Regions from separate parts of the Variovorax sp. RO1 genome, predicted to be linked through region 2. Evidence: predicted binding sites of a transcription regulator. Region 2 holds the regulator's gene; the other holds the start of a gene.
What was found. The regulator sigma-54, encoded in region 2, starts transcription at its own class of promoters, with help from an activator protein. The targets are predictions, from matches to a motif close to TGGCANGNAANCTGCTTT.

Region 1: CY658_RS28800 (ammonium transporter) is a predicted target of sigma-54. The motif match lies at 2,351-2,368, and genes of this name have one in related genera.

What each region holds. Positions count from the first base shown of each region.
Region 1 is NZ_PKMT01000008.1:109,412-113,618, forward strand. It holds gene CY658_RS28790 (tripartite tricarboxylate transporter permease) at 1-1,171, shown strand, start outside; gene CY658_RS28795 (sulfite exporter TauE/SafE family protein) at 1,229-1,987, opposite strand; gene CY658_RS28800 (ammonium transporter) at 2,405-3,643, shown strand; gene CY658_RS28805 (hypothetical protein) at 3,666-3,968, shown strand; gene CY658_RS28810 (thiamine pyrophosphate-binding protein) at 3,976-4,207, opposite strand, start outside.
Region 2 is NZ_PKMT01000001.1:51,529-55,735, forward strand. It holds gene lptA (lipopolysaccharide transport periplasmic protein LptA) at 1-709, shown strand, start outside; gene lptB (LPS export ABC transporter ATP-binding protein) at 706-1,503, shown strand; gene rpoN (RNA polymerase factor sigma-54) at 1,658-3,250, shown strand; gene CY658_RS00245 (phospholipase D family protein) at 3,261-4,207, shown strand, end outside.

The sequences.
Region 1 (4,207 bases), on a different contig from region 2:
CCTGGGCTCGTTCTTCGCGGGCTGCGTCGGCACGCTGATCCTGGCCGCCTTCGCGCCGCCGCTGACCGAGCTGGCCTTCAAGTTCGGCCCGGCCGAGTATTTCTCGCTGATGGTGCTGGGCCTGATCGGCGCCGTGGTGCTGGCATCGGGCTCGCTGCTCAAGGCGGTGGCGATGATCGTGCTGGGCCTGCTGCTGGGCATCGTCGGCACCGACGTGAATTCGGGTGTCGCGCGCTTCAGCTTCGACATTCCCGAGCTCACCGACGGCATCGGCTTCGTGGTGATCGCCATGGGCGTGTTCGGCTACGGCGAAATCATCGGCAACCTCTCGCAGCCCGACGACGAGCGCGAGGTGTTCACGCACAAGGTGAAGGGCCTGTGGCCCACCAAGGACGACTTCAAGCGCATGACGCCCGCCGTGCTGCGCGGCACGGCACTGGGCTCTGCCCTGGGCATCCTGCCCGGCGGCGGTGCACTGCTGGCGGCTTTCGCGGCCTATGCGCTGGAGAAGAAGATCAAGATGCGCCCGGGCGAAGTGCCCTTCGGCAAGGGCAACATCCGCGGCGTGGCCTCGCCCGAGTCGGCCAACAACGCCGGCGCGCAGACCTCCTTCATTCCGCTCTTGACGCTGGGCATTCCGCCCAACGCCGTGATGGCGCTGATGGTGGGCGCGATGACGATCCACAACATCCAGCCCGGTCCGCAGGTCATGACCAGCAACCCCGAGCTGTTCTGGGGCCTGATCGCCTCGATGTGGATCGGCAACGCAATGCTGATCATCCTGAACCTGCCGCTGATCGGCATGTGGATCAAGCTGCTGACGGTGCCCTACAAGTTCCTGTTCCCCGCCATCGTGCTGTTCTGCGCCATCGGCGTGTACTCGACCAACAACAACACCTTCGACGTGTGGATGGTGGCGATCTTCGGCTTCATCGGCTACCTGTTCCTGAAGCTGCGCACCGAGCCGGCCCCGCTGCTGCTGGGCTTCATCCTCGGGCCGATGATGGAAGAGAACCTGCGGCGCGCGCTGCTGCTGTCGCGCGGCGCGTGGAGCGTGTTCGTCACGCGGCCGCTGTCGGCCGGGCTGCTGGTGGCCGCGGCGCTGCTGCTGTGCATCGTGCTGCTGCCGGCGATCAAGGCGAAGCGCGAAGAGGCATTCGTCGAGGACTAAGCAACGCCGGTTCCTCGGTGTTCCGAAAAAGCCCCTGGCCTCACGCCTGGGGCTTTTTCATTTCAGGAACGCGTCGTAGGCCGTCTTCAGGATGAGTGCACTCACCACCACAATGAACACGATCCGCACGAAGCCCGCGCCGTGCTTCAGCGCCACGCGCGTGCCCACCAGGCTGCCGGCCACGTTGGCCACCGCCATCACCAGCCCGTAGTGCCACCAGACGTGGCCCTTGGCGGCCAGCAGGATCAGCGCGGCGGCGTTGGTCAGCGTGTTGATGACCTTGGCCGAGGCCGAGGCGTTGAGAAAGTCGTAGCCCATCCAGCGCACGAACAGGAACACCAGGAAGCTGCCCGTGCCCGGTCCGAAGAAGCCGTCGTAGAAACCGATGGTCAGGCCGATGGTGCTGGCCGCCAGGGTTTCGGCGCGGCCGCTGAAGCGCGGCGCGTGCAGCCGGCCCATGTCCTTGCGCGCCAGCGTGTAGATCAGCACGCCCAGCAGGATGACCGGCAGCGCCCGGCGCAGGAAGTCGCCCGGAAAGACCGTGACGGTCCAGGCGCCGACCATCGAGCCGCCGAAGCCCAGCAGCGCGGCCGGCCACATGGCGCTCCAGCGCATCTGCACGCGCTGGCTGAACTGGGCTGCCGAGGCCGCGGTGCCCCAGATCGACGCGCTCTTGTTGGTGCCCAGCAGCGTGGCGGGCGGCGCGCCCGGAAACACCGCAAAGAGGGCCGGCACCAGGATCAACCCGCCGCCGCCCACGATCGCATCGATAAAACCCGCGAGCAGTGAGGCGCCCGTGACCACCAGCATTTCCATGCGGGCGATTGTCTCACCGAATCGCTATCGAAACGATAGCTGTGGTGGCCGACACCGGTTGACCAGAAGGCGTGTTTGGCTTGGAGGAAATCGCCTGCGATCGCGCGGCGAGCAGGCAAAAAAAAGCGCCGACCAGCGGCGCTTTTCAAATATCAGACAGGCATCTCGTACGGAGCCTTTGAAGAATGTTCTTGTTGATCGATCGGAAGTTGTCTCCTCGGACCCTCGGCAGTACGAGCAGGGCCCGTCGCGAGTGCGCAGATTGTGCAAGCGCGCACCGCCCCAGTGCATTAGGAATTACCCGCTTCGACTTACTTCGCCCCCCCGGTTGGGAAACGAAAGTGTTTCAGCCAGTTAACAAGATGGCATGACTCATGCACACAGGCCTCCTGTCCACCACTCCAAGAAGAAACGGTCATGGCCCTGCTGGCACCCCAAGCCTCCCTGAACGCGGCCGACACCGCCTGGATGATGACCTCGACCGCGCTGGTGCTGCTGATGACGCTGCCCGGCATCGCGCTCTTCTATGCCGGCATGGTCCGGCGCAAGAACGTGCTGGCCACCATGGCCGGGGTGGTGGCGATCGCGGCGGTGGTCTCGCTGACCTGGTTCGCGCTCGGCTACTCGCTGGCCTTCACGCCCGGCTGGCCCTGGCTGGGCAACCTCTCGCGCATCGGCTTCTCGGGCTTCGAGTACCTGAAAGACGCCGGCCAGGTGGCCGTGAGCCATGTGGCGCCGAACGTGCCGGAGTCGGTCTACGCCATGTTCCAGCTGAGCTTCGCGATCATCACCACCGCGCTGGTGCTCGGCGCTTTTGTCGAGCGCATGCGCTTCTCGGCGCTGCTGTGGTTCGCGCTGCTGTGGAGCGTGCTCGTGTACGCGCCCGTCGCGCACTGGGTGTGGGAACCGGGCGGCTGGCTCGCGCAGATGGGCGCGCTCGACTTCGCGGGCGGCTCGGTGGTGCACGTCAACGCGGGCATCGCGGGGCTGGTGTGCGCCTATGCGCTCGGCCCGCGCCGGGGCTACGGGCGCGAGGCCTTCGAGCCCTACAGCCTGGCGCTCACCATGACCGGCGCGGGCCTGCTGTGGGTGGGCTGGTTCGGCTTCAATGCCGGCTCGGCGGTGGCGGCCGACGGGCGCGCCGGCCTGGCCATGCTGGTGACGCACATCGCGGCGGCGGCCGGCGCCCTGAGCTGGATGATCGGCGAATGGATCGTGCGCCGCAGCCCCTCGCTGCTGGGCCTGTGCTCCGGCCTCGTGGCCGGGCTGGTGGCGATCACGCCGGCGGCCGGCTTCGTCACGCCGCTGGCGGCGCTGGCCATCGGCGCCATCGCCGGGCTGGCCTGCTACTGGGGCGCCACGGGCCTGAAGCACCTGCTCGGTGCGGACGACTCGCTCGACGTGTTCGGCGTGCACGGCATCGGCGGCATCGTGGGCGCGCTGCTCACGGGCGTGTTCGCCGACCCGCGCATCTCAGGCGCGACGGGCAACGTGCTGACGCAGGCAATCGCCGTCGGCAGCGTGGCGATCTACAGCGCGACGGGCACGGCCATCGTCCTGTTCCTCGTGCATGTGCTGGTCGGATTGCGCGTCGACCCCGAGAGCGAACTCGTGGGCCTCGATCTTGCTCAACACAAGGAACACCTGGGAGCTTGACCCAAAAGACGGAGACCCCGCCATGCCATCCATGTCCGAAAGCGAACGCATCGCCCTCGCCGCCCGCCTGCACGTGGCGCTGCGGCGCAAGCACGGACGCGTGACCGACACCGAATGGATGGCCACCAACGCCGAGTACGCCGCCGAGATCGTGCGCATGACGCGCATCCACGCCGCCGAAACGAAAGACGACGAACTCGACCAGCTCGCCACGCGGCTCGAGCAGGCCATGGAACCGCTGGCCCGCGCCGCGCGGCTGGCGGCGCGCCAGCCCGATGGCCTGCCGCCGACGCCGCCGCCGCGCTACGTCGGCGGCCTGCGCTGACGACGCCTCAGTTCGCGGCCAACGCCGCCTTGCGGATCGACTGCAACGTGCTCGCGGGCGTGATCGCCTCGGGGTCCAGCAGGCAATGCAGGATCGCCGGCTTGCCGCTCGCACGCGCACGCGCGAGTGCGGGGCCGAATTCTTCCGTCGTGGTCACGCGCTCGCCGTGGCCGCCGAACACCTCGGCATAGCCGCGGAAGTCGGGGTTCTTCAACTGCGTGGCGCTGATGCGGCCGGGG
Region 2 (4,207 bases):
CATCCCCACATTCCCCACCCTTCGTCGCCTCGGCCGCCTGGCTTTCGGCGCGCTGTTGCTGGCCGGAGCCGCCTCCGGCGCCCTGGCTGAAACCGCCGACCGCACCAAGCCGATGAACATCGAGTCCGACTCGATGCGCTACGACGACCTGAAACAGACCAGCGTGTTCACCGGCAATGTGCTGGTCACGAAGGGCACGATCATCATCCGCGGTGCGCGGCTGGACGTGCGCCAGGACGCCGAGGGCTACCAGTACGGCGTGGTCACGGCGGCGCCCGGCAAGCTGGCCTATTACAAGCAGAAGCGCAACGCCGGCGACGAGTGGATCGAGGGCGAGTCGGAAGTCATCGAGTACGACAGCCGCGCCGACAACGTCAAGTTCATCCGCCGCGCCGTCATGCGCCGGCTGGTGGGCGCCACGGCCAACGACGAGAGCAGCGGCGCGCTGATCGTCTACGACCAGAGCAACGACACCTACACCGTCAACGGCTCCCTCGTGCCGCCGAACGCCGGCGTCTCGGGGGGCAGCGGTGGCCGCGTGAAGGCCATTCTCACGCCGAAGGCCGCCGCGGCCCCGGCGGCGGGCGGCTCCGCACCGGCAGCCGGCGGCAAGAAGCCCGCCGCTCCGGCACCCACCCCCGCGCCCGGCGCCGGGCTGCGCCCGAGCACCACGCTGGGCGGCAGCACCGAAGGGGAAGGGCGCAAGTGATCGAAACCGCAGGAACCCAGACGACCGCCGACGGCGTCCCCGGCAGCCGCCTCGTGGCGCGCGGCCTCAAGAAGAGCTACGGCAGCCGCACGGTCGTCAAAGACGTCTCGCTCGATGTGCAGAAGGGCGAAGTCGTCGGACTGCTCGGCCCCAACGGCGCGGGCAAGACCACCTCGTTCTACATGATCGTGGGGCTGGTGCGTGCCGATGCCGGCGAGATCACCATCGACGGCGAGCCCATCGCCCACATGCCCATTCACCGCCGCGCGCGCATGGGCCTGAGCTACCTGCCGCAGGAAGCGTCGATCTTCCGCAAGCTCACGGTCGAGGAAAACGTGCGTGCCGTGCTCGAGCTGCAGCGCGAGCCCGACGCCAACGGCCGCATGGTGCCGTTGTCGAAGCAGGCCACCGAAGAGCGACTGGCCGACCTGCTGTCCGACCTGCGCGTCGACCACCTGCGCGATTCGCCCGCGCTCGCACTGTCGGGCGGCGAGCGCCGCCGCGTCGAAATCGCGCGTGCGCTGGCCACGCAGCCGCGCTTCATCCTGCTGGACGAGCCCTTTGCCGGCATCGACCCGATCGCGGTGATCGAGATCCAGCGGATCATCAGTTTCCTGAAAGAGCGCGGCATCGGCGTGCTCATCACCGACCACAACGTGCGTGAAACGCTGGGCATCTGCGATCACGCGTTCATCATCAGCGACGGGCACGTGCTGGCACAAGGCACACCCTCGGAGATCGTCGACAACGCCGAGGTACGCAGGGTGTACCTGGGCGAGCACTTCCGGATGTGACCGTGCGGCGAGGGTCAAGGATCAACGTGGCCACCGTCCGCGCGGAACTTCCTCGCGGGGGGCGCCGCGCACGGCCGCCCGAAGCGGTCGGCCCGCCCCCGGTAGGGGGTTGGCGTAGCGCGAAGCGCGCAGCCTGGGGGGGAGCCATCTTTTCATGAAGCAAGGGCTGTCCCTTCGCGTCTCGCAGCATCTGGCGCTCACGCCGCAGCTGCAGCAGTCCATTCGCCTGCTCCAACTCTCCACGCTCGAACTGAGCCAGGAGGTGGAGCAGATGCTGGACGAGAACCCGTTCCTCGAACGCACCGCGGAAGAAGCGGCGCGCGAAGAGTTCGGGCTCGATGCTGTCGACACGCCCGTGCCACGCGACGATGGCGGTGACACCGGCGAGGGCGATTTCGCGCCGTCCGCCCCCAGTGCCTCCACCGCTTCCAGCGAAGCGACCACGTCCACACCGGAATCCGACGGCCCTGCCGCCGAGATCACCGAGCGCGAGCCCGACTGGGAAGGCGACGGTACCGTCGAGATGGCGCCCGACGACAGCGAGTGGGGCAGCGATGCGCCCGCGCGCCAGAACAACCTCGGCGACGACGAGCGTGCCGACGCCACCGAACTCGCGCGCAGCCAGGAGTCGCTGCAATCGTTCCTGCACCGCCAGGCGCTGACCCTGCGGCTCAACGAAAACGACTGCGCCGCGCTGCGCTTTCTGATCGAATCGCTCAACGACGACGGCTACCTCGAAGACTCGCTGCCCGCGCTGGCCTCGGGCCTGGCAGGCGACGACAACGACCAGTTCGACGACCTCGTGCACCACTTCCAGGTGGCGCTCGGCCTGCTGCAGAGCCTGGAGCCCGTCGGTGTCGGCGCGCGCGACCTCGGCGAATGCCTGAGCATCCAGCTGAAGGCGCTCGCGAACGAAGACGAGACCGAGGCCGAAGCGCTCGTGCGCAAGACCGCCATCGCGATCTGCAAGCAGCCGATGGAGCTGCTCGCGCGGCGCGACTTCAAGCGCCTGGCCACGCTCACGCGCACGAACGAAGAGCTGGTGCGCTCGGCGCTGCAGATCATTGCGCGCCTGGAGCCCAAGCCGGGCCGCCGTTTTGTCGACGTCGAACGCAACATCGTCGTGCCCGACGTGATCGTCACCAAGACGGGCCGCGGCACCAACATCAAGTTCCGCGTCATGCTGAACCCCGAGGTCATGCCGCGCCTGCGCGTGCACGACATCTACGCCGGCGCGCTCAAGGCGCACAAGGGCGAGGGCAGCCAGGCGCTGTCGCAGCGGCTGCAGGAGGCGCGCTGGTTCATCAAGAACATCCAGCAGCGCTTCGACACCATCCTGCGCGTGAGCAACGCCATCGTCGAACGGCAGAAGAGCTACTTCGTGCACGGCGAACTCGCGATGCGCCCGCTGGTGCTGCGCGAGATTGCAGACGAGCTGGGCCTGCACGAATCGACCATCTCGCGCGTGACCACCGCCAAGTACATGTCGACGCCCTTCGGCACCGTCGAGCTCAAGTACTTCTTCGGTTCGGCGCTAGGCACCGAGACCGGCGGCAACGCGTCGAGCACTGCGGTGCGCGCGCTCATCAAGCAGTTCGTGAGTTCCGAGAGCATCAAGAAGCCGCTGTCCGACAGCCAGATTTCCGAGATGCTGAAGGAGCAGGGCATCGAGTGCGCGCGCCGCACCGTGGCCAAGTACCGCGAAGCCCTGCGCATCGCGCCGGCCAACCTGCGCAAGGCCCTGTAGAAAGCTCACGATGACCCATCGCCTGCTGTCGCGCTGTGGGCATTGGGTTGTCGTCATCGCAACTGCGTTGCTGTTCACCGGCTGCGCCACGCTGCCCGACGAAGCACCGCGCGCACCCACCAAGGCCATCGCCGTCTCGGCCGACACTGCGCTCGGCAAGATCGCGCTGGCCTCGCAGCCCGACCCCGACCTCAGCGGCTTTCGCCTGATGCCCGGCGGCGACTTCGCCTTCGACACGCGCCTGCAGCTCGCGCGCCGCGCGCAGCGCACGCTCGACGTGCAGTACTACCAGATCGAGAACGACGAGACCGGCCGCTACCTGCTGCGCACCCTGCGGGATGCGGCCCAGCGCGGCGTGCGCGTGCGCCTGTTGATGGACGACCTGTACACGTCCGGCGAAGACGAACTCCTGCTGGGGCTGGCCGCCACGCCGAACGTGGAGCTGCGCCTGTTCAATCCGTTTCCGGCCGGGCGCGGCAGCCTGCTCAGGCGCTTCACCGCGTCGCTGTTCGACTTCAGCCGCGTCAACCGCCGCATGCACAACAAGCTCTTCATCGCCGACGGCGCGATGGCGGTGGCGGGCGGGCGCAACATCGGCAACCAGTACTTCCGGCGCACCTCGGGCCAGAACTTCATCGATCTCGACACCTTCGTCACGGGTGCATTGATCCCGCGCCTGGGCGTGCTGTTCGACCAGTACTGGAACAGCCCGCACGTGCGCCCGATCGGCTCGGTCGTGCGCACCGACCTGCCGCGCGAAGAGCTGCAGCGCCGCTTCGATGCCGCCACCGGCCCCGACACCACGCCGCCGCCGCCCAAGCCCGCGCCCAACGACCTGCTGGGCTACAGCCCCGTGGCCGACGACCTCGACGCCGGCAAGCTCGGCCTGATCTGGACCACCGCCGAGGCGTACGCCGATTCGCCCGACCGCGTGATCGGCAAGACCGCGTCGTACGG